DNA from 3 places in the Isoptericola sp. F-RaC21 genome. Region 1 is predicted to be linked to each of the others. Evidence: riboswitches for the same ligand, from Rfam matches in the RefSeq annotation. Region 1 holds a riboswitch; each other region holds the start of a gene.
The links. Region 1 has a riboswitch for thiamine pyrophosphate ahead of AAG589_RS01210 (ECF transporter S component). Riboswitches for the same ligand answer to the same signal wherever they lie in the genome.
Positions count from the first base shown of each region.

Region 2: linked by a shared signal. The riboswitch ahead of AAG589_RS10500 (thiamine ABC transporter substrate-binding protein) and the one ahead of AAG589_RS01210 (ECF transporter S component) in region 1 are both predicted to bind thiamine pyrophosphate.
Region 3: linked by a shared signal. The riboswitch ahead of thiO (glycine oxidase ThiO) and the one ahead of AAG589_RS01210 (ECF transporter S component) in region 1 are both predicted to bind thiamine pyrophosphate.

Region 1 covers NZ_JBCFYX010000001.1:261,911-269,662, reverse strand. Annotated here, with positions in the region: gene AAG589_RS01225 (DUF4389 domain-containing protein) at 1-145, shown strand, start outside; gene AAG589_RS01220 (energy-coupling factor transporter transmembrane component T) at 156-860, opposite strand; gene AAG589_RS01215 (ABC transporter ATP-binding protein) at 857-2,314, opposite strand; gene AAG589_RS01210 (ECF transporter S component) at 2,319-2,945, opposite strand; TPP riboswitch at 2,939-3,050, opposite strand; tRNA gene AAG589_RS01205 (tRNA-Ala) at 3,220-3,292, opposite strand; gene AAG589_RS01200 (histidine phosphatase family protein) at 3,385-4,074, opposite strand; gene rsfS (ribosome silencing factor) at 4,071-4,517, opposite strand; gene AAG589_RS01190 (hypothetical protein) at 4,514-5,629, opposite strand; gene nadD (nicotinate-nucleotide adenylyltransferase) at 5,622-6,239, opposite strand; gene AAG589_RS01180 (hypothetical protein) at 6,259-6,414, opposite strand; gene AAG589_RS01175 (glutamate-5-semialdehyde dehydrogenase) at 6,468-7,752, opposite strand, start outside.
Region 2 covers NZ_JBCFYX010000003.1:81-7,832, forward strand. Annotated here, with positions in the region: gene AAG589_RS10475 (AGE family epimerase/isomerase) at 1-1,263, shown strand; gene AAG589_RS10480 (RrF2 family transcriptional regulator) at 1,260-1,715, shown strand; gene AAG589_RS10485 (sulfite exporter TauE/SafE family protein) at 1,882-2,805, shown strand; gene AAG589_RS10490 (PAS domain-containing protein) at 2,995-3,771, shown strand; gene AAG589_RS10495 (DUF4235 domain-containing protein) at 3,832-4,098, opposite strand; TPP riboswitch at 4,255-4,358, shown strand; gene AAG589_RS10500 (thiamine ABC transporter substrate-binding protein) at 4,430-5,497, shown strand; gene AAG589_RS10505 (ABC transporter permease) at 5,473-7,200, shown strand; gene AAG589_RS10510 (ABC transporter ATP-binding protein) at 7,200-7,752, shown strand, end outside.
Region 3 covers NZ_JBCFYX010000002.1:368,071-375,822, reverse strand. Annotated here, with positions in the region: gene guaA (glutamine-hydrolyzing GMP synthase) at 1-994, opposite strand, end outside; gene AAG589_RS07140 (hypothetical protein) at 984-1,199, shown strand; gene AAG589_RS07135 (OmpA family protein) at 1,212-1,889, opposite strand; gene AAG589_RS07130 (hypothetical protein) at 1,886-2,575, opposite strand; gene thiE (thiamine phosphate synthase) at 2,714-3,391, opposite strand; TPP riboswitch at 3,423-3,525, shown strand; gene thiO (glycine oxidase ThiO) at 3,515-4,723, shown strand; gene thiS (sulfur carrier protein ThiS) at 4,720-4,965, shown strand; gene AAG589_RS07110 (thiazole synthase) at 4,986-5,828, shown strand; gene AAG589_RS07105 (ThiF family adenylyltransferase) at 5,978-7,189, opposite strand; gene AAG589_RS07100 (DUF3817 domain-containing protein) at 7,186-7,611, opposite strand; gene AAG589_RS07095 (ABC transporter ATP-binding protein) at 7,666-7,752, shown strand, end outside.

The sequences.
Region 1 (7,752 bases):
CCTGATGACGGACCGGTACCCGCCGCTCCGCCTCGACCAGGGCGGCATCGAGCCCGGCGGCCGACCGGAACGGCCCGACCCGCGCACGCCGTCCGCCGCACCGGTCGCGTTCTCGCCGGACGCGCCCCCGGCCCCGACGGGCTGACGCGCGGACGTCACAGCTGGCGCGCCACGAGGACGGCGAACGGCAGGGCCGCCACGACCGCGCCGACGGCGAGCACGGCGGAATCCGTCCGCGACCACGGCGCCGGCTCCGCCCACGTCCGCCGATGGGCGCCCGCGAAGCCGCGGGCGTCCATCGCGACGGACATGGCGGCCGCGTCGCGCAGCGTCCCGGCCAGCACGGCGAACGTCACCGAGGACGCGTGGCGCGCCCGGGAGAGCGGGCCTCTCCCGGGCCCGACGCCGCGCGAGCGGCGTACCCGCGACGCCTGCTCCCAGACGGTGCCGAGCCGCTCGAACCGCTGCAGCGCCGCGGCCACGCCGACGACGAACCGCGCGGGCAGCCGCAGCCGCTGGCCGAGCTGGTCGGCCAGCCCGCTCGGGTCGACCAGCGGGGCGAGCGCCACGCCGGGCAGCGCGAGCACCGCGATGCGGGCGCCCGCGACGGCGGCGACCACCAGGTCGCGGCCACCCAGCAGCCAGGTCGACCACGCCACCGAGACGACGGCGAGGAGCACCGCGAGGTACCGGACCGGCGACCCGGCCCCGCGCGGCAGGAGCACCAGCCCGAACGCCACGCAGGCCACCAGGGCGACGGCGGCGCTCGCGACGTCGCGCACCCCCAGGGACGCGACCAGCCCGAGCAGCCCGAGGGCGACGAGCACGAGCGCGTTCACCCGCGCGAGAGCGCCGATCATGCCACCGCCCCCTGCAGCGCGGCGTCGTGCGCGCCGAGCGCGACCCGGTGGTCGGCGAGCGCGACGAGGTGCTCGTCGTGGGTGCTGGTCACGACCGTGGCGCCGTGCCGGGCCGCCGCCACGGCCCACCCCGCCACGGCGGCCCACGTCAGCCGGTCCTGGCCGACCGTGGGCTCGTCGAGCAGCACCGTCCCGGGGCGGTGCGCGAGCGCGGCGGCCAGCGCGAGCCGCCGCTGCTCGCCGCCCGAGAGCCGGAACGGGTGCGCGTCGGCGAGGTGGTCGAGGCGCAGCACGGCGAGCGCCTCGTCCACGTCCACCGGGACGCCGAGCCGCCGGCCGGTGAGCTCGACCTCGTCCCGCACGCGCAGCGCGAGCAGCCCGTGCTCCGGGTGCTGCGGCACCCAGCCGCAGGCCCGCGCGAGGTCCCGCGAGCGCGCGGAGTGCCCGGGGGTGCCGCGCACGTCGCCGGACGCCGGCCGCAGGTGCCCGGCGAGCGTGGCGACGAGCGTGGACTTCCCCGCGCCCGAGGGCCCGGTGACGGCGGTGAGCCGCGCCGCAGGCAGCCGCGCGTCCACGCCGTCCAGGGCGCGCGTCGTGGTGCGGCCGCGCAGGCCGCGGGTGACCAGGTCGACGCGGAGGCCGGCGACGACGACGTCCGGCCCGGGCAGGTCCGGCGCCACCAGGGCGGCGGGCACCGGCAGCGGCGGCGGCGCGGGCACGCCGGGCAGCCAGACGCCGGCGCGGGTCAGCTCGTCGCGCAGCCCCGCCGTCGCGGTGCCGTCGCGCAGCGCGGCGGGCGCGACCTCGTGCGTGACCCGGCCGCCGGGGCCGAGCACGACCACGCGGTCCAGGTGCTCGAGCCAGGGCCCGACGTGGTGGTCGACGACCACGAGCGCGGTGTCGCTGCCCGCGAGCGCCTCCACCACCGCCGCGCGCACCTCGGCCGCGGCGTCCGGGTCGAGCATCGCGGTGGGCTCGTCGAGCAGCAGCAGGCCTGGCTCGCGGGCCAGCGCCCCCGCGAGGGCCAGCCGCTGCAGCTCCCCGCCCGAGAGGGCCGACGTCGGGCGGTCGACCGGGTACCGCAGCCCGACCCGCTCCAGCGCGTGGTGGGTGCGACGCCAGATCTCCGCCCGCGGCAGGCCGGCGTTCTCGGGCCCGAAGGCGACGTCCCGGCCGATGCGCGCCGCGACGACCGCCGAGCCCGGGTCCTGCGGGACGAGCCCCACCCCGCCGGCCACCTCGACCGCGCCGGACAGGTCGCCCGGCAGCGGGTCGCCGAGCACCCCCGCCAGGGCGTGCAGCACGGTCGACTTGCCGGCCCCGCTGGGGCCGACGAGCCCGACGCGCTCCCCCACGCCGACGGCGAGGTCGAGGTCGGTCACGGTCGGTGCGCCCCGCCCGGTGGGCCGCCAGGTGAGCCCCCGCAGGCTCGCCCGGACGCCGTCGCGCGCCACGCCGTCAGGCCTTGGCGGGGTCGGCGGCACGGTCGGCGAGGTCGCGGCCCGGCCCGAAGGCGTCGAGCACGCCGGCCCGCGCCAGGGCGCGCACGAGCGCCGCTCCCCCGAGCCCCGCGAGCAGCGCGCCGGACAGCGCGAAGAGGCCGAGGTACGCCAGCCGGAAGCCCCACGCCCAGTCGGGGTAGTAGGCGAACCACTCGTACACCGCGCCGCACGCGCCGGCCGCCGCGCCCGCCAGCGCGGCGACCGCGGCCCCGAAGCGGCGGTACAGGAACAGCGCGAGCACGAGCTCGGCGCCGAAGCCCTGGACGACGCCGGAGACGATCGCCGAGAAGCCCCAGCCGGCGCCGAGCAGGGCCTCGACGCTCGCCGCGACGACCTCGGTGAGCAGCGCCGCGCCGGGCCGGCGGACGATCAGGCCGCCCAGCACGCCGCCGAGCAGCCAGCCGCCGCCGAGCAGCCCGGTGGCCGGCGGGAACGCGACGGCCAGACCGGCGGAGAGCAGGTGGTAGAGCTGCGTCCAGCCCCAGAAGACGACGCCGACGGCGACGCCGAGCATGGCCACGGTGACGAGGTCGACGGTGCGGTACCGCAGGGACGCGCTGCGCAGAGCTATGGGCGCGGACATTCCAGGTAACTCCCTTCGCCGGTGCTAACCGGAGCAGGTTCCAAGGGTCTGCGGCTGTGCCCGCACTCTCAGCGCCCCTTCGACGGCGCTCCCCTGTCATGGGTGTCTTCAGATGTGACTTCAGTGTGGCGGCCGACGACGCGGCCGCAGGTCCGACCCTAGGCGACCACGGCGCCGGCGCAAGGGGCGTCCCGCACCGTGAACCCCTTGGACGTCACACCCCTGGACATGCGAGAAGGCCCGGAACCATGGGTTCCGGGCCTTCTCGTCGGGGTGGAGCTGAGGGGACTCGAACCCCTGACCCCCTGCATGCCATGCAGGTGCGCTACCAGCTGCGCCACAGCCCCGAGAACCGACTCTCGCGGCCGACGGGCGACCAGGCGATTCGTCTGATTCGGTGCGTTCCTCCGGGCTTGCGCCCCTCGGGAACGTCGATATCTTAGGCAGACTTCGGGCCAGGTTCCAAATTCCAGTCCGGGCCCGCCTGCCACTGGTCGAGCGGGTAGCCCGCGCCCACGTTGTGCGCCACGAGGCGCCAGGCGGGCACGGCCCCCTCGCCCGCGCGGTGCAGGTGCGACCAGTGCACGTTGTGCATGCCCGTCAGCCCGCGCCAGGTGGCGGGGTCGAGCCCGAGCAGCGCCGTCACGGCCAGCGAGATGGCCGCCCCGTGCGAGACGACGACCAGGGTGGCGTCGTCGTCCAGGTCGGCCGCGTGCTCCGCCACGGCCTCCGTGGTCCGCGCCGCGACCGCCGCCTTCGTCTCGGCACCCGCGCCCGTCGGCTCGGCGCCGCGGCGCCAGGCCGCGTACTCGGCAGGCCAGCGCTCCTGCAGCTCCGCGCCGGTGAGGCCCTCCCACGCGCCGAAGCCCCGCTCGCGCAGGCGGGCGTCCGTGGCGACGGGCGCTCCCCCGAGCGCGTCCGCGTAGGCGGTCGCCGTCTCGACGGCGCGGCCCAGGTCGGAGGACACGATGCGCGTCGCGCGGTGCGACGACGCGAGCGCGGAGCCGCCCTCGGCCGCCTGCCAGCGGCCGACCTCGTCCAGCGGGATGTCGATCTGGCCCTGCAGCCGCAGCGAGGCGTTGTACGCGGTGCGGGCGTGCCGCAGCAGGACGACGGTGCCGGCCGTCACCGCTCGTCGCCCGCGAGGCGGATCGCGCCGTCGCCCTGGCTGTCCCCGTACTCGGCGGCCGCCGCCGCGCCGTCGCCGCCGCGCGCGTCCTCCGGCAGCTCGACGGCCGGGCAGTCCTTCCACAGGCGCTCGAGCGCGTAGTAGACGCGGTCCTCGGCGTGCTGCACGTGGACGACGACCTCGCCGAAGTCCAGCAGCACCCAGCGCGCCTGCGCCTTGCCCTCGCGGCGGATCGGCTTGGACCCGGCGCGGAACATCGCCTCCTCGACGGCGTCCACGATCGCGGCGACCTGGCGCTCGTTCGTGCCGGACGCGATGAGGAACACGTCGGTGAGCACGAGCTGCTCGCTCACGTCGAGCGCGATGATCTCCTGCGCCTTGCGGTCGGACGCGGCCCGGGCGGCGGCGACCGCCAGCTCGACGGCACGGGGGCTGGCGGTCATGCAGCGGCTCCAGGGTGCTCGTACGTGAGGGCGACGCCGGCCGCGGGCGCGGCGCCGTCGGTCGAGAAGTCGTTGGTGTCCGGGCCCTCGAGCAGCAGCTTCCAGACGAGCAGGCCCAGGACGAACGCGACGACCACGAGGACGATGTAGTGCAGCCAGGTGTACGACGCCTCGGGCTCGTCCCAGTCCTCGTCGTCGTCCTCCTCGACCTGCGGGGCGGCCGACCGCGCGCGGACCGGCTGTTCCGACGCGACCAGCGCGTCGAACGGGGACGCCGCGGGGCGCTCGGGCGCCGACGGCTGCGCGGCCGCCGGCCCCGGGCGCGACGGCGGCACCGACGCGGGCCGCTCCGTGCTCGGGCTCGCCCAGGGCAGCGGCGGCGCCGCGGCGGGCGCCGGGGCGGCGGACGGGGCCGACGGGGCGGCCTGAGCAGGCGGGGCCGACGCGGCGGCCTGGGCGGAGGACGCCGACGCCGCGGTCGTGCCGAACGGCGAGGAGGTGCCCGTCGTCGCGAACGGCGAGCGGCGCGCCGGTCCGTCGGGGCGCGGGGCGACCGTGGCGGGCGGCGTGGCCGCGGGCGCCGCGCTCGGCGGGGTCGCCAGCGGGGGCAACGACAGGCCGGTGGCGGCTCCGCCGACGGCGGTCGCACCGAGGTCCCGACGCGACGACGGGCGCGCGGGCGGCGCTGCGGGGGCGGCGGGCGCCGCCGGGCGCACCGTGGGCGCCGGCGCGACGGCCCGGGACATCTCGCCGGTGGGTCGCTGGATCGGGGCCAGGCGGCCCGTCTCGTCCAGGCCGCGCACGCCGGCGGAGGCGGACGGCGGGCGCACCATCGGCGCGGGGGCGGGAGCGGCCGGCGCCGGGCTCTGCTCGCGCAGCGAGCGCCGCGACGGCGCGGCGGCGGCCGGAGCGCCGGGCGACGGCGCGGCGAACCGCGAGGCGGACGGCTGACCGGCGGGCGGGCCGAACGGCGACCGTGCCGCCGCGGGTGCGCCGTACTCCGGCCCGGACGGTGCCGGGTGCCCGGCGCTCCCCTGCGCGGCGGCGGCCGCCTGCTCCCGCTCGCGGATCTCGCGGCGGGTCAGCGGGCGGGACGGGTTGTTGTCACTCATCGAGACCTCGATACAGACCGTGCTTGGCGATGTACTGGACCACGCCGTCCGGCACCAGGTACCACACCGGTTGACCGGCCTGCGCCCGGCGACGGCAGTCGCTCGACGAGATCGCGAGCGCCGGGACCTCCAGCGTCGTGACCCCGTCGTGGGGCAGTCCGTCCACCGTGAGCTGGTGCCCCGGCCGCGTGACAGCCACGAAGTGTGCCATCTCCCACAGGAGCGCGGCATCCTTCCAGGTGAGGATCTGCTCGATCGCGTCGGCGCCGCTGATGAAGAACAGGTCGGCGTCGGGCCGCGCCTCGCGCAGGTCCCGCAGCGTGTCGACGGTGTACGTGAGCCCGGGCCGGTCGATGTCGACGCGGCTCACGGTGAAGCGCGGGTTCGACGCGGTCGCGATCACCGTCATGAGGTAGCGGTGCTCCGCCGGGGACACCTGCTGGTGCTGCTTGAAGGTCGGCTTGCCCGTGGGCACGAAGACGACCTCGTCGAGGTCGAGCAGCGCCGCCGCCTCGCTGGCGGCGACCAGGTGCCCGTGGTGGATGGGGTCGAAGGTGCCGCCCATCACGCCCAGGCGCGGACGGCGCGGCTGCGACGACGGCTCGTTCACGCTGACCGGACGGGGGCCGTCAGTGGTGGCGGTTGGACACGTTGCGGAACGCGTACGTCACCACGAGCGCGGCGACCAGTCCGCCGAACGCGAGCAGGCCCATCCCCACCGGCGGGATCGCGCCGACGGACTGCTCGGGTGCCTCCTGGGCGAGCTGGATGACGGTCTGCAGCACGGGTTCCTCCTGTGTGCGGTCGTGGACTGCGGGTGCGGTCGGGGGTCAGTCTCTCACGCGGGCCGGACGTGGCCGTCGCCGTGCACGACCCACTTGGTGGTCGTGAGTTCGGCCAGTCCCATCGGCCCGCGGGCGTGCAGCTTCTGCGTCGAGATGCCGATCTCGGCGCCCAGGCCCAGCTCGCCGCCGTCGGTGAAGCGGGTCGACGCGTTCACCATCACGGCGGCCGAGTCGACCTCGGCGACGAAGCGCTCCGACGCGGCCAGGTCGCGGGTGAGGATCGCCTCCGTGTGCCCCGACGACCAGGTGCGGATGTGCTCGATCGCGTCGTCGAGCGAGTCGACGACCCGCACCGCGAGCTCCAGGGCGTGGTACTCCGTGGCCCAGTCGACGTCGGTCGCGGGGAGCACCTCGACCGACTCCGGCGCCAGCGCGACCGTGCGCGCGTCGCCGTGCAGCACCACGCCCGCGCCCCCCAGGGCGGCGAGGGCCGCCGGGAGGAACGCCTCGGCGGCGTCCGCGTGCACCAGCAGCGTCTCGGCCGCGTTGCACACCCCGACCCGCTGCGTCTTGGCGTTCATCACGATCTCGACGGCCGTCGCGACGTCGGCGGTGGCGTCCACGTACACGTGCACGTTGCCGACCCCGGTCTCGATGACCGGCACGGTCGACGACTCGACGACCGTGCGGATGAGGTCGGCGCCGCCGCGCGGGACGAGCACGTCCACCAGGCCGCGCGCCTGCATGAGCGCGACCCCGCCGGGCCGGCCGTACGCGTCGATGGTCTGCACGAGGTCGGCGGGCAGCCCCTGGGCCTCCAGCGCGCGGCGCAGCACGTCGACGATCACCGCGTTGGACGAGGCGGCCGCGCTGCCGCCGCGCAGGATCACCGCGTTGCCCGACTTCAACGCCAGGCCGGCGGCGTCGACGGTGACGTTGGGCCGCGCCTCGTAGATCATCCCGACCACGCCCATCGGCACGCGGAGCTGGCGCAGGCGCAGGCCGTTCGGCAGCGTCTGGCCGCGCACCACCTCGCCCACCGGGTCGGGCAGGCCGGCGAGCTCGCGCAGCGCGCCCGTGATGGCGCCGATGCGCGCCGGGGTGAGCGCGAGCCGGTCGAGAAGCCCGTCGCTCAGCCCGCGCTCGCGCCCGCGGGCGAGGTCCTCGTCGTTCGCCGTCACGATCTCGTCTGCCGCGGCCTCCAGCGCGTCCGCGAGCGCGTGCAGCGCCGCGTCCTTGGTCGCGCGCGTGGCGGTGGCGAGCGTCCGCGACGCGACCTGGGACCGTCGGGCGACGTCGCGCACGGCGGCCGTGACGTCGTCGCCGGTGCCGGCGCCC
Region 2 (7,752 bases), on a different contig from region 1:
GTGACTGGAGCACCGCACCTTCCTGCCACCGGGCCCACGCCCTCGTGGCGCGCCCGACACTTCGTGAGCCTGCTCGACTTTGCGCGGCCCTCTCTCGGCGCGGACGGCGCCGCAGGGTGGCTCGACGACGACGGCGCCGTCGACCCGACGCAGCCCGCGCACCTGTGGATCACGTGCCGCATGACGCACTCCTTCGGCCTGGGGCACCTGCTGGGCGTCGAGGGAGCTGGGGAGCTGCTGGAGCGGGGGATCCGCGGCCTGACGCGCACCCTTGCGGACGCCGAGCACGGCGGTTGGCTCGCCGCCCGGGGCCCGGGCGGCGCGGTCGACGGGACGAAGCAGGCGTACGGGCACGCGTTCGTCGTGCTCGCCGGCTCGACCGGCACGGTCGCGCGTACGCCGGGCGCGGTGACGCTGCTGGAGGCGGCCCTCTCCGTCCTGGACCGGCGCTTCTGGGAGGCTGAGCACCAGCTGCACCTCGACGAGCGGTCGCGGGACTGGTCCGACGTGGACCCGTATCGCGGGGTCAACGCCAACATGCACTCCGTCGAGGCGCTGCTCGCGGCGCACGACGCCACGGGGGAGCGCCGCTGGCTCGACCGCGCCGCCGCGGTCGCGGACCGGGTGATCGGGTGGGCGTCGGGCAACGGCTGGCGCATCCCGGAGCACTTCGACACGGCCTGGCAGCCGCAGCTCGAGTACAACGCCGACCGCCCGCACGACCCGTTCAAGCCGTACGGCGCCACGCCAGGGCACGGCCTGGAGTGGGCACGCCTGCTGCTGCAGGTGGACGTCGCCGGCGGGACCGAGGGGCAGCGCACCGAGGCGGCACGGCAGCTGTTCGCGCAGGCGGTGGACGACGGCTGGGACGGGCCCCAGGGCGGCTTCGTCTACACCACGGACTGGTCGGGCGCTCCTGTGGAGGCCCGCCGTTTCCACTGGGTCGCCGCCGAGGCCGCGGCCGCTGCCGACGTCCTGCACCGCACGACGGACGAGGGGCGCTATGCCGAGCTCGCCGGCGAGTGGTGGGCCTGGATCGACGCCCACCTGGTGGACCACGAGCGCGGCTCCTGGTTCCACGAGCTCGACACGGACAACGCCCCCTCCGGCCGGACGTGGATCGGCAAGCCCGACGTCTACCACGCGGCCCAGGCCGTCATTCTTCCGGACCTGCCGCTGACCGGGTCGTTCGCGGCCTCCGCCCGCGCCGCCGGGCCGTTGCTCGCGGGCTCGAGCCTGGCGGCCGCGGAGGCGACGCCGTGAGGATCTCCGCGAAGGCGGACTACGCGGTGCGCGCGGCCGCCGAGCTCGCCGCGTCTGACGAGGGTCCGGTCCCGGCCGAGGCGCTCGCCCGCGCGCAGCAGGTTCCCCACCGGTTCCTGGAGGCGATCCTCAGCGACCTGCGGCGCGAGGGCATCGTCGCGAGCCGCCGCGGGGCCGGAGGCGGCTACGTCCTCGCCCGGCCGGCCGACCGCGTGACCGTCGCCGACGTCGTCCGCGCCGTGGACGGGCCCCTCGTCTTCGTGCGCGACGCGCGGCCGTCCGACCTCGAGTACACCGGCGCGGCGGCGTCGCTGCTGCACGTGTGGGTGGCGCTGCGCGTGAACGTCCGGGCCGTGCTGGAGCAGGTGACCCTGGCGGACCTGGCCGCCGGGAACATCCCCGACGTCGTGCGACGGCTCACCGAGCAGGAGTCGGCGTGGCTCAACCCCTGACGGGCACGCTCGAGGCCTGACGCTCCACGCCGGAGCGAACGCCGTCCAGATCCTCGTCTCGGCATGCGGGCAGTTTCGTGAGACCGTTGAATCCGATAGAGCCGATCGGGTAACTTCGTCTCAGTCGCGGCGGACCCGCTGCCGCGCCGAAACGGAGGGAACACCCGTGCGGACACTCGTCCTCCTTGCCCTCGTGGGCCTCGGTGCGCAGCTCGTCGACGGCAGCCTGGGCATGGCCTACGGCGTCACCTCGACGACCCTGCTGCTCGCGATCGGCACGAACCCCGCGGCCGCGTCCGCGACCGTCCACCTCGCCGAGGTCGGCACGACCCTGGCGTCGGGCGTCTCCCACTGGCGGTTCGGGAACGTCGACTGGAAGGTCGTGACCAAGATCGGCATCCCCGGCGCCGTCGGCGCGTTCGCCGGCGCGACGTTCCTGTCGTGGCTCTCGACCGAGATCGCGAAGCCGCTGATGTCGATCCTGCTGCTGGGGCTGGGCCTGTACGTGCTGCTGCGGTTCACGCTCCGCGGGCTGCGCACGGACCGCCTCGGGCAGCCGCTGCGCAAGCGGTTCCTCACCCCCCTCGGCCTGGTCGCCGGGTTCATGGACGCCACGGGCGGTGGCGGCTGGGGCCCGGTGGGCACGCCCGCCATCCTCGCGAGCGGCCGCATGGAGCCGCGCAAGGTGATCGGATCCATCGACACCAGCGAGTTCTTCGTGGCGGTCGCCGCCAGCCTCGGCTTCCTCTTCGGGCTCGGCACGGCGGGCATCAACCCGACCTGGGCCCTGGCGCTGCTCATCGGCGGCCTCATCGCCGCGCCGATCGCCGCGTGGCTCGTGCGCCTGGTGCCGCCGCGCGTCCTCGGCTCCGCCGTCGGCGGGATCATCGTGCTCACCAACGTGCGGACCCTGCTGAGCCTCGACTCCTTCCCGGTGAGCGACGGCGTGCGCACCCTCGTGCTCGGGATCGTCGCGGTCGCCTGGGCGGCCGCCGTCGTGTACTCGTTCGGGCAGCACCGCAAGGCGGTCGCGGCCGAGAAGGCCGAGCTCGCGGGCGAGCGGGAGGCGGCGGCCGCGACCCCCGCCTGATCAGGCGCGGAGGTCGACGCCCGCCGGCGCGGGTGGGACCGCGGCACGGACCCCGCCGGGGTGCGGCCACGATTCCACCCGCGCCGACGTGCACCGTGGGGTGGCATCGTCGTGCCGTCCCGGTACCGTGGTGAAGCCGGGAGCATCGCGCCCCCGACCCAGCTGCACGGCACTGGGAGGTGAGCCTCGATGTCCACGCCGAACGACGCACCGCGCCGCGAGCTCGTCGCCTTCGCGGAGCTGCTCGGTGCCGGGAGCCAGCTGCTCGTGGGCCAGTACCGGGTCGACGTCGGCACGGGCGAGTGGTGGTGGTCCGACGAGGTCTTCCGGATCTTCGGCCGCGAGCCCGGCACCGTCACGCCCGGGCCGGAAGTGCTGCGCGCTCACCTGCACCCCGACGACCGCGAACGGCTCTCCCGGACGGCAGCCGTCGCGCTCGGGGCCGGGCGACCGTTCTCCGGGGCGCACCGCGTGGTCGACGACCACGGCCGGACCCACACCGTCGTCGTGACCGGCCAGGCCCGGCACGGGGCCGACGGCGCGTCGTCGCAGATCGTCGGCTACGTCATCGACGCCAGCCCGGTCGTCCGGGACGCGTTGGAACGGGAGGCGCACCGCGCCGTCTCCCGCGCGTTCGTCGCCGCCGCGGCCTCCGAGCAGGCCAAGGGCGCCATCATGGCGGTCTGCGGCGTGGACGAGTCCGTCGCCACCGAGGTGCTCGGCGACGTCGGCGCACAGGTCGGCGTCTCCGCCCAGTCGGCGGGGGAACAGGTGATGAAGATGCTCGCGCGGCCCGTCGGGGACCGTGACGCACCGCTCACCGCCGCCGAGGTGGTGCGCGCGGCGCCGCCCGCGAAGGACGCGGCGGACCGGCTCAGCGCGGCGCTCGCCGCCGTCCGGCCGGTGGACCGGCCGCACGGCCACGACGCGCAGCTCGCCCGTCGGCGGCCCCGCGCGAGCCACTGACGGGTCTCGACAGGCTCGACCAGCGGGGAGGGCTCGGCCGGCGGCCGGGGCCGCCGTCGGTCAGCGACCGGGGACGAACCGCGCCGCCGCGCGCACGGCTCCCTGGCGGGCGAGGCGCTTCGCGAGCACCGCGACGCCGCCCGACACCGCGGCGAAGGTGACGGCCTGCACGACGGAGAGCTCGTCGTCGTCCACGTTGGTGGGGGCAGCGTTGCCCGTCGCCTTCTCCCAGACCACGCCGATGAGCTTCTGCGCGACCCATCCGGCGGCGATGGTCAGCACCACCGTGCCGACCTTCACGCCCAGCGGCTGCTCGGTGTCCGTCACGTGCTCTCCCTCGGTCGGTCCCCACGCGGCCACGGTGTGGCCCGCGCGTCGTACGGCGCCCACGGCCGTCGGGCGGTGTCACGGCACGTCAGGCACGTCACACCCCGGAGCCGAGGACGGGACCACGGTAGCGCGGCGTCGACGGGTAGGCTCGTGCTGATACGACAGGGGAGCGCCACCGGCGCTGAGAGTGCGGACCGCCGCAGACCCTCGAACCTGACCCGGTTAGCACCGGTGGAGGAAGTCGGGAATCTCGTTCCCTGCGGGAGGCCGCACCACGACGGTGCCGGGCGCCCGCAGGACCCCCTTCTCGCACCGTGAGGAGGACAGCATGATCCACAGGACCACCCGGGTGGCCGCGGCCGCCGGAGCCGTCGCCCTGCTGCCGCTGCTGGCGGCGTGCGGCGGCGGGGCGTCGCCGGACGGGAGCGCGACGGCGTCGTCGACGCTGACGCTCGTCACGCACGACTCGTTCGCCGTCTCGGACGACGTGCTGGCCGCGTTCGAGAAGGAGTCGGGCCTGACGGTCGAGCAGGTGGCCCCGGGGGACGCCGGCACGCTGGTCAACCAGCTCGTCCTCACCAAGGACGCGCCGCTGGGCGACGTCGTCTTCGGCGTCGACAACACGTACGCGTCGCGCGCCGTGGACGCGGGCGTGTTCGAGGCGTACCAGCCGGCGGACCTGGACCCGGCGGTCGCCGCGTACGCCCCGGACGACCTGGCCGGCACGCTGACGCCGATCGACATGGGCGACGTCTGCATGAACCTCGACGACGGGTGGTTCGAGAAGCACGACGTCGCCCCGCCGGTGACGCTCGAGGACCTCGCGAAGCCGGAGTACAAGGACCTGACCGTGGTCACCAACCCGGCGACGTCGTCGCCCGGCCTCGCCTTCCTGCTCGCGACGGTCGGCGCCTTCGGCACGGACGGCTGGGAGGCCTACTGGGCCGACCTGCGCGACAACGGCGTGAAGGTGGCGGAGAGCTGGGAGGACGCGTACTACGTGGACTTCTCCGGGGCCGGCGAGGGCGGTCAGCGGCCGATCGCCCTGTCGTACGCCACCTCGCCCGCGTTCACGCTGAGCGACGACGGGAAGTCCTCCACGACGAGCGCGATGCTCGACACCTGCTTCCGGCAGGTCGAGTACGCGGGGGTCCTCGCCGGCTCCGACAACGTCGACGGCGCGAAGCAGCTCGTCGACTTCCTCACCTCGCCCGAGTTCCAGGCCGACGTCCCCGGCCAGATGTACATGTACCCGGCCGACCCCGACGTCGAGCTGCCCGCCGACTGGCAGCAGTTCGCGCCCCTGGCCGACGAGCCGTTCGAGGTGGCGCCCGCGGACGTCGCCGCGCACCGTGACGAGTGGATCGAGCAGTGGACGTCGACCGTCGTCGGCTGACGCGCGGGGTCCGCGCGGGCCGCTGGGGCGCGTGGCTCGGCTGGGGCGCGGCCGTCGCGCTCCCGCTGGGCTTCCTGGCGGTCTTCTTCGCGTGGCCGGTGGTGTCGCTGGTCCTGCAGGGGTTCTTCACCGAGACAGCGGCGGGGCGGACGCTCGACCTGTCCGGGTTCGCCGAGGTGCTGTCCCAGGAGCGCACGTGGCGGATCGTCGGGCAGACGCTCGCCCAGGCGCTCGCCGGCACGGTGCTGTCGGTGCTGCTGGGGCTGCCCGGCGCGTACGTGCTGTACCGGTGCCGGTTCCCCGGCCGCACGCTGGTGCGCGGCCTGGTGACCGTGCCGTTCGTGCTGCCGAGCGTCGTCGTCGGCGTCGCGTTCCGCGCGCTCTTCGCGCCCGGCGGCCTGCTCGGCTGGGCACACCTGGAGGAGAGCTTCGCCGGCATCGTGCTCGCGCTGGTGTTCTTCAACTACGCCGTGGTGGTCCGCACCGTGGGCAGCATGTGGGAGCGCCTGGACCCGCGGGCCGAGCAGGCGGCCCGCGCGCTCGGCGCGACGCCGTGGCGCGCGTTCCGCACCGTGACGCTGCCGGCGCTCGGCCCGGCGATCGCGTCCGCCGCGGCGGTGGTGTTCCTGTTCTGCGCGACGGCGTTCGGCGTCGTCCTGGTGCTCGGCGGCCTGCGCTACGGCACCATCGAGACGGAGATCTGGACCCGCACCACCCAGTTCCTCGACCTGCGCTCGGCGGCGGTGCTGTCCGTGCTGCAGCTCGTCGTCGTCGCCGGGGCGCTGCTGGTCAGCTCCCGCGCCCGGGCGCGGCGGGAGCGCGCGCTGCAGCTGACCGGCGACCGCGCGTCCGCGCACCGGCTGCGGCTGCGGGCCGGCGGGGACCTCTGGCCCGCGCTCGCCACCGCCGTCGTGGTGGCGGGGCTGCTCGTGCTGCCCATGGCGGGGCTCGTCTCGCGGTCGCTGCGGGCGCCCGACGGGTCCTGGGGCCTGGACAACTACGTGGCGCTGGGCACCACCGGCGGGCGCAACGCGCTGACCGTCACGGTGTGGGAGGCGCTCGGCAACTCGCTGCGCACCGCCGCGTGGGCGGCGGTGATCGCCGTCGTGGTGGGCGGGCTCGTGGCGCTCGTCGTGTCGCGCCGCCCGCGCCGGGCGGGGCTGCGGCGCGCCGTCGGCGTGCTCGACGCCGCGTTCATGCTGCCGCTCGGCGTCTCCGCGGTGACGGTGGGCTTCGGCTTCCTCATCACCCTGGACCGTCCGCTGGGGCTCGACGTCGACCTGCGCACGTCGGGCGCGCTGGTGCCGATCGCGCAGGCCGTGGTGGCGATCCCGCTCGTGGTGCGCACGATGCTGCCCGTGCTGCGGGCCATCGACCCGCGCCTGCGCGAGGCCGCCGCCACGCTGGGCGCCGCGCCGGGGCGCGTGCTGCGCACGGTGGACGGGCCGCTGGGCGCGCGGTCGCTCGGGCTGGCGATCGGGTTCGCGTTCGCCGTCTCGCTGGGGGAGTTCGGCGCGACGTCGTTCCTCGCCCGCCCCGACACCGCGACGCTGCCCGTGGTGATCTACCGGCTCATCGGGCGGCCCGGGGCCGAGAACTACGGCATGGCGCTCGCGGCGTCCGTGGTGCTGGCCGTGCTCACCGCGACCGTCATGATGGTGGCCGAGCGCCTGCGCGGCGACCGGCCCGGAGGGGAGTTCTGATGGAGCAGGTCCGCGAGACTGCGGGGCTCGCCGTGCGCGACGCCGTCGTCCGGTACGGCGCCACGCGCCGCCGGCCGGGGTCGGTCGCGGTGGACGGGGTGTCGCTCGACGTCGCCGCCGGCGAGATCGTCGCGCTGCTCGGGCCCAGCGGCTGCGGCAAGTCGTCGCTGCTGCGCGCCGTCGCCGGGCTGGAGCCGCTGGCGGGCGGCACCGTCGCCTTCGACGGCGAGGACCTCGCGGGGGTGCCCGTGCACCGGCGCGGCTTCGGGCTGCTCTTCCAGGACGGCCAGCTGTTCCCGCACCGCGACGTCGGGCGCAACGTCGCCTACGGGCTCGAGACGCAGGGCTTGTCGCGTGCGGAGCGGTCCGCACGGGTCGCGGCGCTGCTCGACGACGTGGGCCTGGCCGGCTACCAGGGACGCTCCGTCGCGACGCTCTCCGGGGGCGAGAAGCAGCGCGTCGCCCTGGCCCGCGCGCTCGCGCCGCGGCCGCGGCTGCTGCTGCTCGACGAGCCGCTGTCCGCGCTCGACCGCCGCCTGCGCGAGCGGCTCG
Region 3 (7,752 bases), on a different contig from region 1:
CGGCGACGATGTCGCGCTGCGCGTCCTCGAAGACGCGGATGAACTCGCGGCCGATGATCTTGCGCTTCGTCTCCGGGTCGCTGACCCCCGCGAGGGCGGTGAGGAACCGCTCCTTCTCGTCGCGGATGATGAGCTTCACGCCCGTCGAGGCGACGAAGTCGCGCTCGATCTGCTCGACCTCGCCCTCGCGCAGCAGGCCGTGGTCGACGTGCACGCAGGTGAGCTGGTCGCCGACGGCGCGCTGCACCAGCGCGGCGGCGACGGCGGAGTCGACGCCGCCGGACAGGGCGCAGATGACGCGGGCGTCGCCGACCTGAGCGCGGACCGCGGCGACCTGGTCGGCGATGACGTTGCCGGGCGTCCAGTCGGGCTTCAGGCCGGCGCCGGAGTAGAGGAACTTCTCCAGCACGGCCTGGCCGTGGGCGGAGTGCTTGACCTCCGGGTGCCACTGCACGCCGTACAGGCGGCGGCCGGTGTCCTCGAACGCGGCGACGGGCGAGCCGGACGACGTCGCGAGCACCTCGAAGCCCTCGGGGGCCGCGTGCACGGAGTCGCCGTGGCTCATCCAGGTGGTCTGGTGCTCGGGCGTGCCCTCCAGCAGCATGCCGGCCGCGCACACGTCCACCTCGGTGCCGCCGTACTCGCGCGTGCCCGTCTGCGCCACGGTGCCGCCCAGCGCCTGCGCCATCGCCTGGAAGCCGTAGCAGATGCCGAGCACCGGCACGCCGGCCTCGAACAGCTTGGGGTCCACGAACGGCGCGCCCGCGGCATACACGGACGACGGGCCGCCGGACAGGATGATCGCCGCCGGGTTCTTCGCGAGCATCTGCTCGGTGGTGAACGTGTGCGGCACGATCTCGGAGTAGACGCGGGCCTCGCGCACGCGGCGCGCGATGAGCTGCGCGTACTGGGCGCCGAAGTCGACGACGAGGACCGGCCGCGGCGTGGCCGCGAGGTCGGCGGTGGTGGGCGTGGCGTCAGGGGTGGCGGTCACCCGGCCAAGGATACCGGCGCGTGCGGGTGCCTCTGGCACCGCACGGATCTCTCTCGTCGCCGTCCAGGTCAGCGCCGCCGCGCTGCTGTTCCTCGCGCTCCAGGGCGCCGGCGCCTGGGACTGGCTCGTCCTCGCCGTCGGCGCGGCCGCGCTCGAGACGAGCTCCGTCGGTCATCTGGTCGTGGCGTACCGCGCCCGCCGCTGACCGCTCCCCCCGCTACTGCGTCGGGTAGGTCACCTCGACCCGACGGTTGAGCGCGCGGCCCGCGGGGTTGTCCTCGCCGCCCACCTCGTTCTCCGCGACGGGGTCCGCCTCGCCGTGGCCCTTGACCTTGAGCGTGAGGTCCGGGCGCTCCGAGCCGAGCACGTCCGCGACGGCGTTCGCCCGCTGCTTCGACAGCTTGAGGTTCTTCGCGTCCGTCCCGATCGAGTCGGTGTAGCCGTCCACGCGCACCGTCGCGTCCTGCGGGACGTCCCCCGCCAGCTCCGCGACCGCCTTCTTCGCCTCCGGCGTCAACGTCGCCTTGCCGAAGTCGAACAGCAGGTCGGACGTCAGCGTGACGACCGTGTCGTCCTTCTTCTCCTGCTTCGACTCCAGCGTGGTGGTCGAGTCGTCCGGACGGAGCGGGAACGTCGAGTCGTCCGTCCGCAGGTCGAACGTGGCGTCGGCGGCCATCTCGGCGGACACGTCCGCCGCCTCGACCCGCGTCGAGTCCTCGGCGAGTGCCTCCGCGGCCTCCCGCATCAGCTCCGGGTCGGCGGCCGCGGCACCACCCGTGGCACCGGGCTGGGACGACGACGGTGCCGGATCGGTCGCCGCGAGCGCCGGGGTGGTGCCGGCGGCCGCGAGCGCCAGGGCCGCGGCGAGCGGGACGAAGGCCCGTCGGGCGCTCACTCGGCGCCGCCGTCGGCGTACGTCACCGTCGCGCCGGTGAACAGCGGCAGGCCCTCGGCGGGCAGGACGTCGACCGTCGCGGGCTTGCCCTCCGGGGCGGGCAGCACGGCGGACACCTCGATGGTGCCGTGGTTGGGGAAATCGAAGGCGTGCTTCTCCAACGGCGACACGAGCATCGACTCGCGGCACTTGATCTGCGCCACCGCGGCCGCTGTCGAGTCGTCCGTGTCCTCCTGCCACGCCCCCTCGGTGCAGAACGGCCGGTACGCCTTGAGCCCGGCACGGTCGGTCACCGTGGTCGACGGTTCGAGGGACATGTCGTACCAGCTCGCGCCCGCGTCGGCCGGCGCGTCCTCGTCGTCCCAGCGCAGCGCCCACCGGACCGTCATCGCGCCGTCGGCGACCTCGACGGCGCGCAGCGTCGCGGTCAGCTCGCCGCCCGGGGCGGCGTCCGAGCCGTGCGGGGTGGCGATCGTCTGCTCGGCCATCACCTGGTCGGCGACCGAGGCCGTGCCAGGGTCCGTCTCGCCGCCGCCCTCCGCCGCCTGGCTCGCCGGCGCCTCGCCCGCGCCCCCTGCCGCCGACCCTCCGTCGTCGCCTCCCCCACCCGTGCAGCCGGCAAGGAACAGGGCTCCGACCAGCGCGAGAGCTGCGGTGGCGCGGGCGCGCGGGGTCCGTGCGTTCATGGGGGCTCCAGGGGTTCGGGCGCCGGCCGTCACCGGCCTGGCAGAGGGTGAGCCTCCACCCTGGCAGAGCGCCGAGCCGGGCGCGAGGGGCCGACCATGGGGAGTTCTCCCCGCAGCGCGCCCTGGACCGGCCTCGCCTCAGCCCAGGCGTTCCCGCAGGTCGCGGGCCGCGCGCTCCGGGTCGGGCGCCTGCGTGATGGCCCGCACGACGACGACGCGCGTCGCCCCGGCGTCGAGGACGGCGTCCAGACGCTCGGCGTCGACGCCGCCGATGGCGAACCACGGCGTCGAGGGGCGGGTCGCGGCGACCTCGCGGAGCAGGTCGAGACCGACGGCCGCACGACCGGGCTTGGTGGGCGTGGCCCACAGCGGGCCGACGCAGAAGTAGTCGACGTCCAGGTCGGCCTCCGCCTCGGCCGCCTGCGCGGCGGAGTGGGTGGACCGGCCGAGCACGGGTGCGGCCCCGAGCAGCGAGCGGACGGCGGGCACGGGCAGGTCGCGCTGGCCCATGTGCACGACGGGCGCGCCGGTCAGCCCGGCGACGTCGGCCCGGTCGTTCACGCACCACAGGGCGCCGTACTCGCCGGCCACCCGCGTCACGAGCTCCTGCAGCTCCAGCTCGCGCGCGACGTCGAGCGTCTTGTCGCGCAGCTGCACGACGTCCACCCCGCCCGCGAGCGCCGCGTGCAGGAAGTCCTCCAGGTCGCCGCGCTCCTCGCGGGCGTCGGTGCACAGGTACAGGCGGGCCTCGGCGAGACGGGAGCGGGTCGTGCCGGGTGCGTCGCTGGTCCCGTGATCGGGCGTGGTCGTGGTCACGCCGGCCAGGGTAACCACGGCCCGCGTTACAGTGGCCGGGCACGGGAGCCCCGCTCGGGGCTGAGAGGGCGTAGGAGCCGACCGTCGAACCTGATCTGGGTCATGCCAGCGAAGGGAGCGCACATGCCCACGCCCAGCAGCACGTCCGACGTCGTCGTCGTGGGCGGCGGCATCGTCGGCCTCGCCGTGGCCTGGCGCGCCGCGACGGCCGGGCTGTCCGTCACCGTGCTCGACCCGGCGCCGGGCGACGGCGCCACGCACGCCGCCGCGGGGATGCTCGCCGCCGTCAGCGAGGCGGACTTCGGCGAGCGGGAGCTCGCCCGCCTCAACCTCGCGTCGGCCGCCCGCTGGCCCGCGTTCGCCGCCGACCTCGCCGTCGCGACCGGACACGACGTCCCGCTGCTGCGCGCCGGGTCTCTCGCTGTCGCGTACGACGCCGACGACCTCGCGCTGCTGCGCCGTGTCCTCGCCCTGCACCGGGAGTGGGGGCTCGCGTCCGCGGAGGTCCCCGTGGCCGACGCGCGGCGGCGCGAGCCGTACCTCGGGCCGCGGCTCGCCGGGGCAGCCGTCGTCGAGGGCGACCTGGCCGTCAACCCGCGGGCCACCCACGCGGCCCTGGCCCACGCGCTGGGCGATGCGGTCGTGCGCCGCACCGCCGTGCGCCTGGAGCGCGACGCCGCCGGCCGGGCGGTCGCGGTGCACGACGACGCCGGGTCGCGGCACGCCGCCGGCGCGGTGGTGCTCGCGACCGGCGCGGGCACGACGTCCGCCCTGCTCGACGGCGTGCCCGAGGTGCGCGTGCCGGTGCGGCCGGTCAAGGGCGTGACGCTGCGCCTGGACGCCGGCCCTGAGCTGCCGCTCGAGCACGTGGTGCGGGGCACGGTGCAGGGCCGACCGGTGTACGTCGTGCCGCGGGGCGCGGGCACCGGCGCGGGGCCCGGCAGCGGGCCCGGGCACAGGGAGATCGTCGTCGGTGCCACCAGCGAGGAGCGCCCCGACGACCGCCGCGCCGAGGCCGGCGGCGTGTTCGCCCTGCTGCGCGACGCCCGCGCGCTCGTGCCCGGGATCGACGAGGCCGCGCTGGTCGACGTCACCCCGCGCGCCCGCCCGGCCACCCCCGACAACCTGCCGCTGGTCGGCGCCACCGCCGTGCCCGGCCTGCTCGCCGCCGTCGGGCACGGGCGCAACGGGGTGCTGCTCGCGCCGCTGACCGCGGACGCCGTCGTCGCCGCGCTCACGGGCGCGCCGCCGCCCGACGACACCCACGACGCCCTCGCCGCCGCCGACCCGCGACGCTTCGCGCCCGCCACCACCGAAGGAGCCCTCCCGTGAGCACGCCGTCCACCTCCGCGACCGCCGTCGTCAACGGCGAGACCTACCCGCTCGACGGGCCGCACGGCGACGGCGTCGAGGCCGTCGTCGCGGCCCTCGTCCCCGCGTTCGTCGCCGACGGCACGGCGGCGGGCATCGCCGTCGCCGTGAACGACGCCGTCGTCCCCCGCGGCCTGTGGGCCGGCACCCGGATCGCGCCCGGCGACCGGGTCGAGATCGTCACCGCCGTCCAGGGCGGCTGACCACGAAGCACGGAGGAACCATGACCAGCACGCACGTCGCAGCCACGTCGCGTCCAACCGCCCACCCGCTCGTGGATCCCCTGGTGGTCGCCGGCACGGAGATCGGCTCGCGCCTCGTCATGGGCACGGGCGGCGCGTCGAACCTCATGACGCTCGAGGATGCGCTGGTCGCGTCCGGCACCGGGCTCACGACGGTCGCCATGCGCCGCGTCGCGGTGCGCCCCGGTGGCGCGGGCGCCGAGGACGGCGGCATCTGGGGCCTGCTCGAGCGCCTCGGCATCCGAGCCCTGCCCAACACGGCGGGCTGCTTCTCCGTCGCCGAGGCCGTGCTCACCGCGCAGCTCGCCCGCGAGGCGTGCGGCACCGACTGGGTCAAGCTCGAGGTGATCGCCGACGACGTCACCCTGCTGCCCGACCCGATCGGCCTCGTCGAGGCCGCCGACCGGCTGGTGCGCGACGGGTTCGTCGTGCTGCCGTACACCAACGACGACCCGATCCTGGCCCGGCGGCTGGAGGACGTCGGGTGCGCCGCCGTCATGCCGCTCGGCGCGCCCATCGGCACCGGCCTGGGCGTGCTCAACCCGCGCAACATCGAGGCGATCGCGGCCGCCGCGCGCGTGCCGGTCATCCTCGACGCCGGGGTGGGCACCGCGTCCGACGCCGCCCTCGCGATGGAGCTCGGCTGCGACGGCGTGCTGCTCGCCACCGCCGTCACGCGCGCCGCCGACCCGGTCCGCATGGCGCACGCGATGCGCCTCGCCGTCGAGTCCGGGCGGCTGGCTGCCGGCGCCGGCCGCATCCCGCGCCGCGAGGGCGCGCTGGCCAGCTCCTCCCCCGACGGCCGCCTCGACCTCGCGCTCTGACGAGGTAGTTCACGACCGGCCGAGGTAGTTCAAGTCCTGCCGAGGTAGTTCAAGACCTGCCGAGGTAGTTCAAGACCTGCCGAGAGGAACTACCTCGCGGGGATTCGAACTACCTCGGCACGGGCCGAACTACCTCGCGGGATGCTGGACTACCTCGCGGCGAGGAGCAGCGCGGGCGCGCCGCCCTCGACGGAGCGGGCGTCGACGCCGGCGGCGCGCGCGACGTCGGCCACGCGGGCGGAGCGGGCGCCGGCGGCGCAGACCAGCAGCACGGGCCGGTCCGCGGGCAGCTCGGCGCGCGCGACGTCGGCGCCGTCGGGCCCGAAGAACCAGCCGCTCGGCACGAGGCGCGCGCCCGCGACGGGCAGGGCCTGGGCCTCCCAGTCCTCGCGGACGTCGACGAGGGCCACCGGGCCGTCGCCCGCGAGCAGCGCCGCGGCGTCGACGGCGCTCATGCTGGCGGGGCCGAGCTCGGCGCTCGCGGCGTCCGCGGACCCACCCACCGGCGCGGGCAGGCCGCAGAACGCGGCGTACGCGGCGTCGTCGGCCAGCAGCTCGTGCACGGGCTCGCGCGTCGGGTCGGGGCGGACGGTGAGCTGGCGCCACGAGAGCTCGAGGGCGTCGTAGACCGCGATCCGCCCGAGCAGGGTGGTGCCCGCGCCGGTGATCAGCTTGACCGCCTCGGTGGCCATGACCGAGCCGACCGTGCCGCACAGGGCGCCGAGCACGCCGCCCGTCGCGCAGTCGGGCACGGTGCCGGGCGGCGGGGGCACGGGGAAGACGTCGCGGTAGGTCACGCCCCGCTCGCGAGACCCGTCGGCGAGGCGCGGCGCGCCCCAGAACACGGCGGCCTGGCCGTCGAACTGGTGGATGGCGCCCCACACCACGGGCACGCCGAGGATCTCGGCCGCGTCGGAGACGAGGTAGCGCGTCGGGAAGTTGTCCGCGCCGTCGAGCACGACGTCGTACCCGCCGACGATGTCGAGCACGTTCTCGGGGGTGAGGCGCACGGGGTGGGCCACGACCTCGACGTCGGGCGCGAGGTCGGCGAGCCGGTCGCGGGCGGACTCGACCTTGGGCCTGCCGACGTCGGCGGTGCCGTGCACCACCTGGCGCTGCAGGTTGGAGACGTCCACGACGTCGTCGTCCACGACGCCGAGGGTGCCGACCCCGGCGGCGGCGAGGTACTGCAGGGCCGGGCTGCCCAGCCCGCCGGCGCCCACGACGAGCACGCGCGCGGCGGCGAGCCGGCGCTGCCCCTCCGGGCCGACGCCGGGCAGCGGCAGGTGCCGGGAGTACCGGGCGAGGCGGGCGGCGTCCAGCTCCGGGCCGGGCGCGACGAGCGGGGCGAGCGCCGTCATGCCGAGTACCGCTGCTCGAGCGCGACCAGCTTCGCGTCGGCGTCGGCGTGCACCCGCTTCTCGAGGATGAACGACATCACCGGCACGACGCCGGCGAAGACCATCGAGGCGAGGCGCCCGAAGCCCCAGCGCATCTTGGACCACAGGTCGAGCACCGTGACGAGGTAGACCACGTAGATCCAGCCGTGCGCGAACGGGACCCAGCCCAGGTAGTCGACGACGACGTCGACCTTGATGACGTACTTGAACACCAGCTCGAAGCAGAGGATCAGCAGCATCACACCGGTGAGGATCGCCATGAACTTGTACCGCTTCAGGGCGCCGCGCGCCTTGCGGATGGCGGCCTCGGCCTGGGCCTGGCTGGCGCCGCCGGCGGGCGACGACGACGGCTGCGGGGCGGGGGTCTGCTGCGGCGTGCTCACCCCAGCATCGTAGGCGTGAAAGGCGGCAGTTAATTCGTGGCCCGGTGTCGGTGAATGTTCGTAGGCTGGACGACCGTGCGCCCCCTCCCCCTGCCCGACGTGGGCAACCCTCCCCTGACGTCCCCCGCCCGGCTCCTGGCC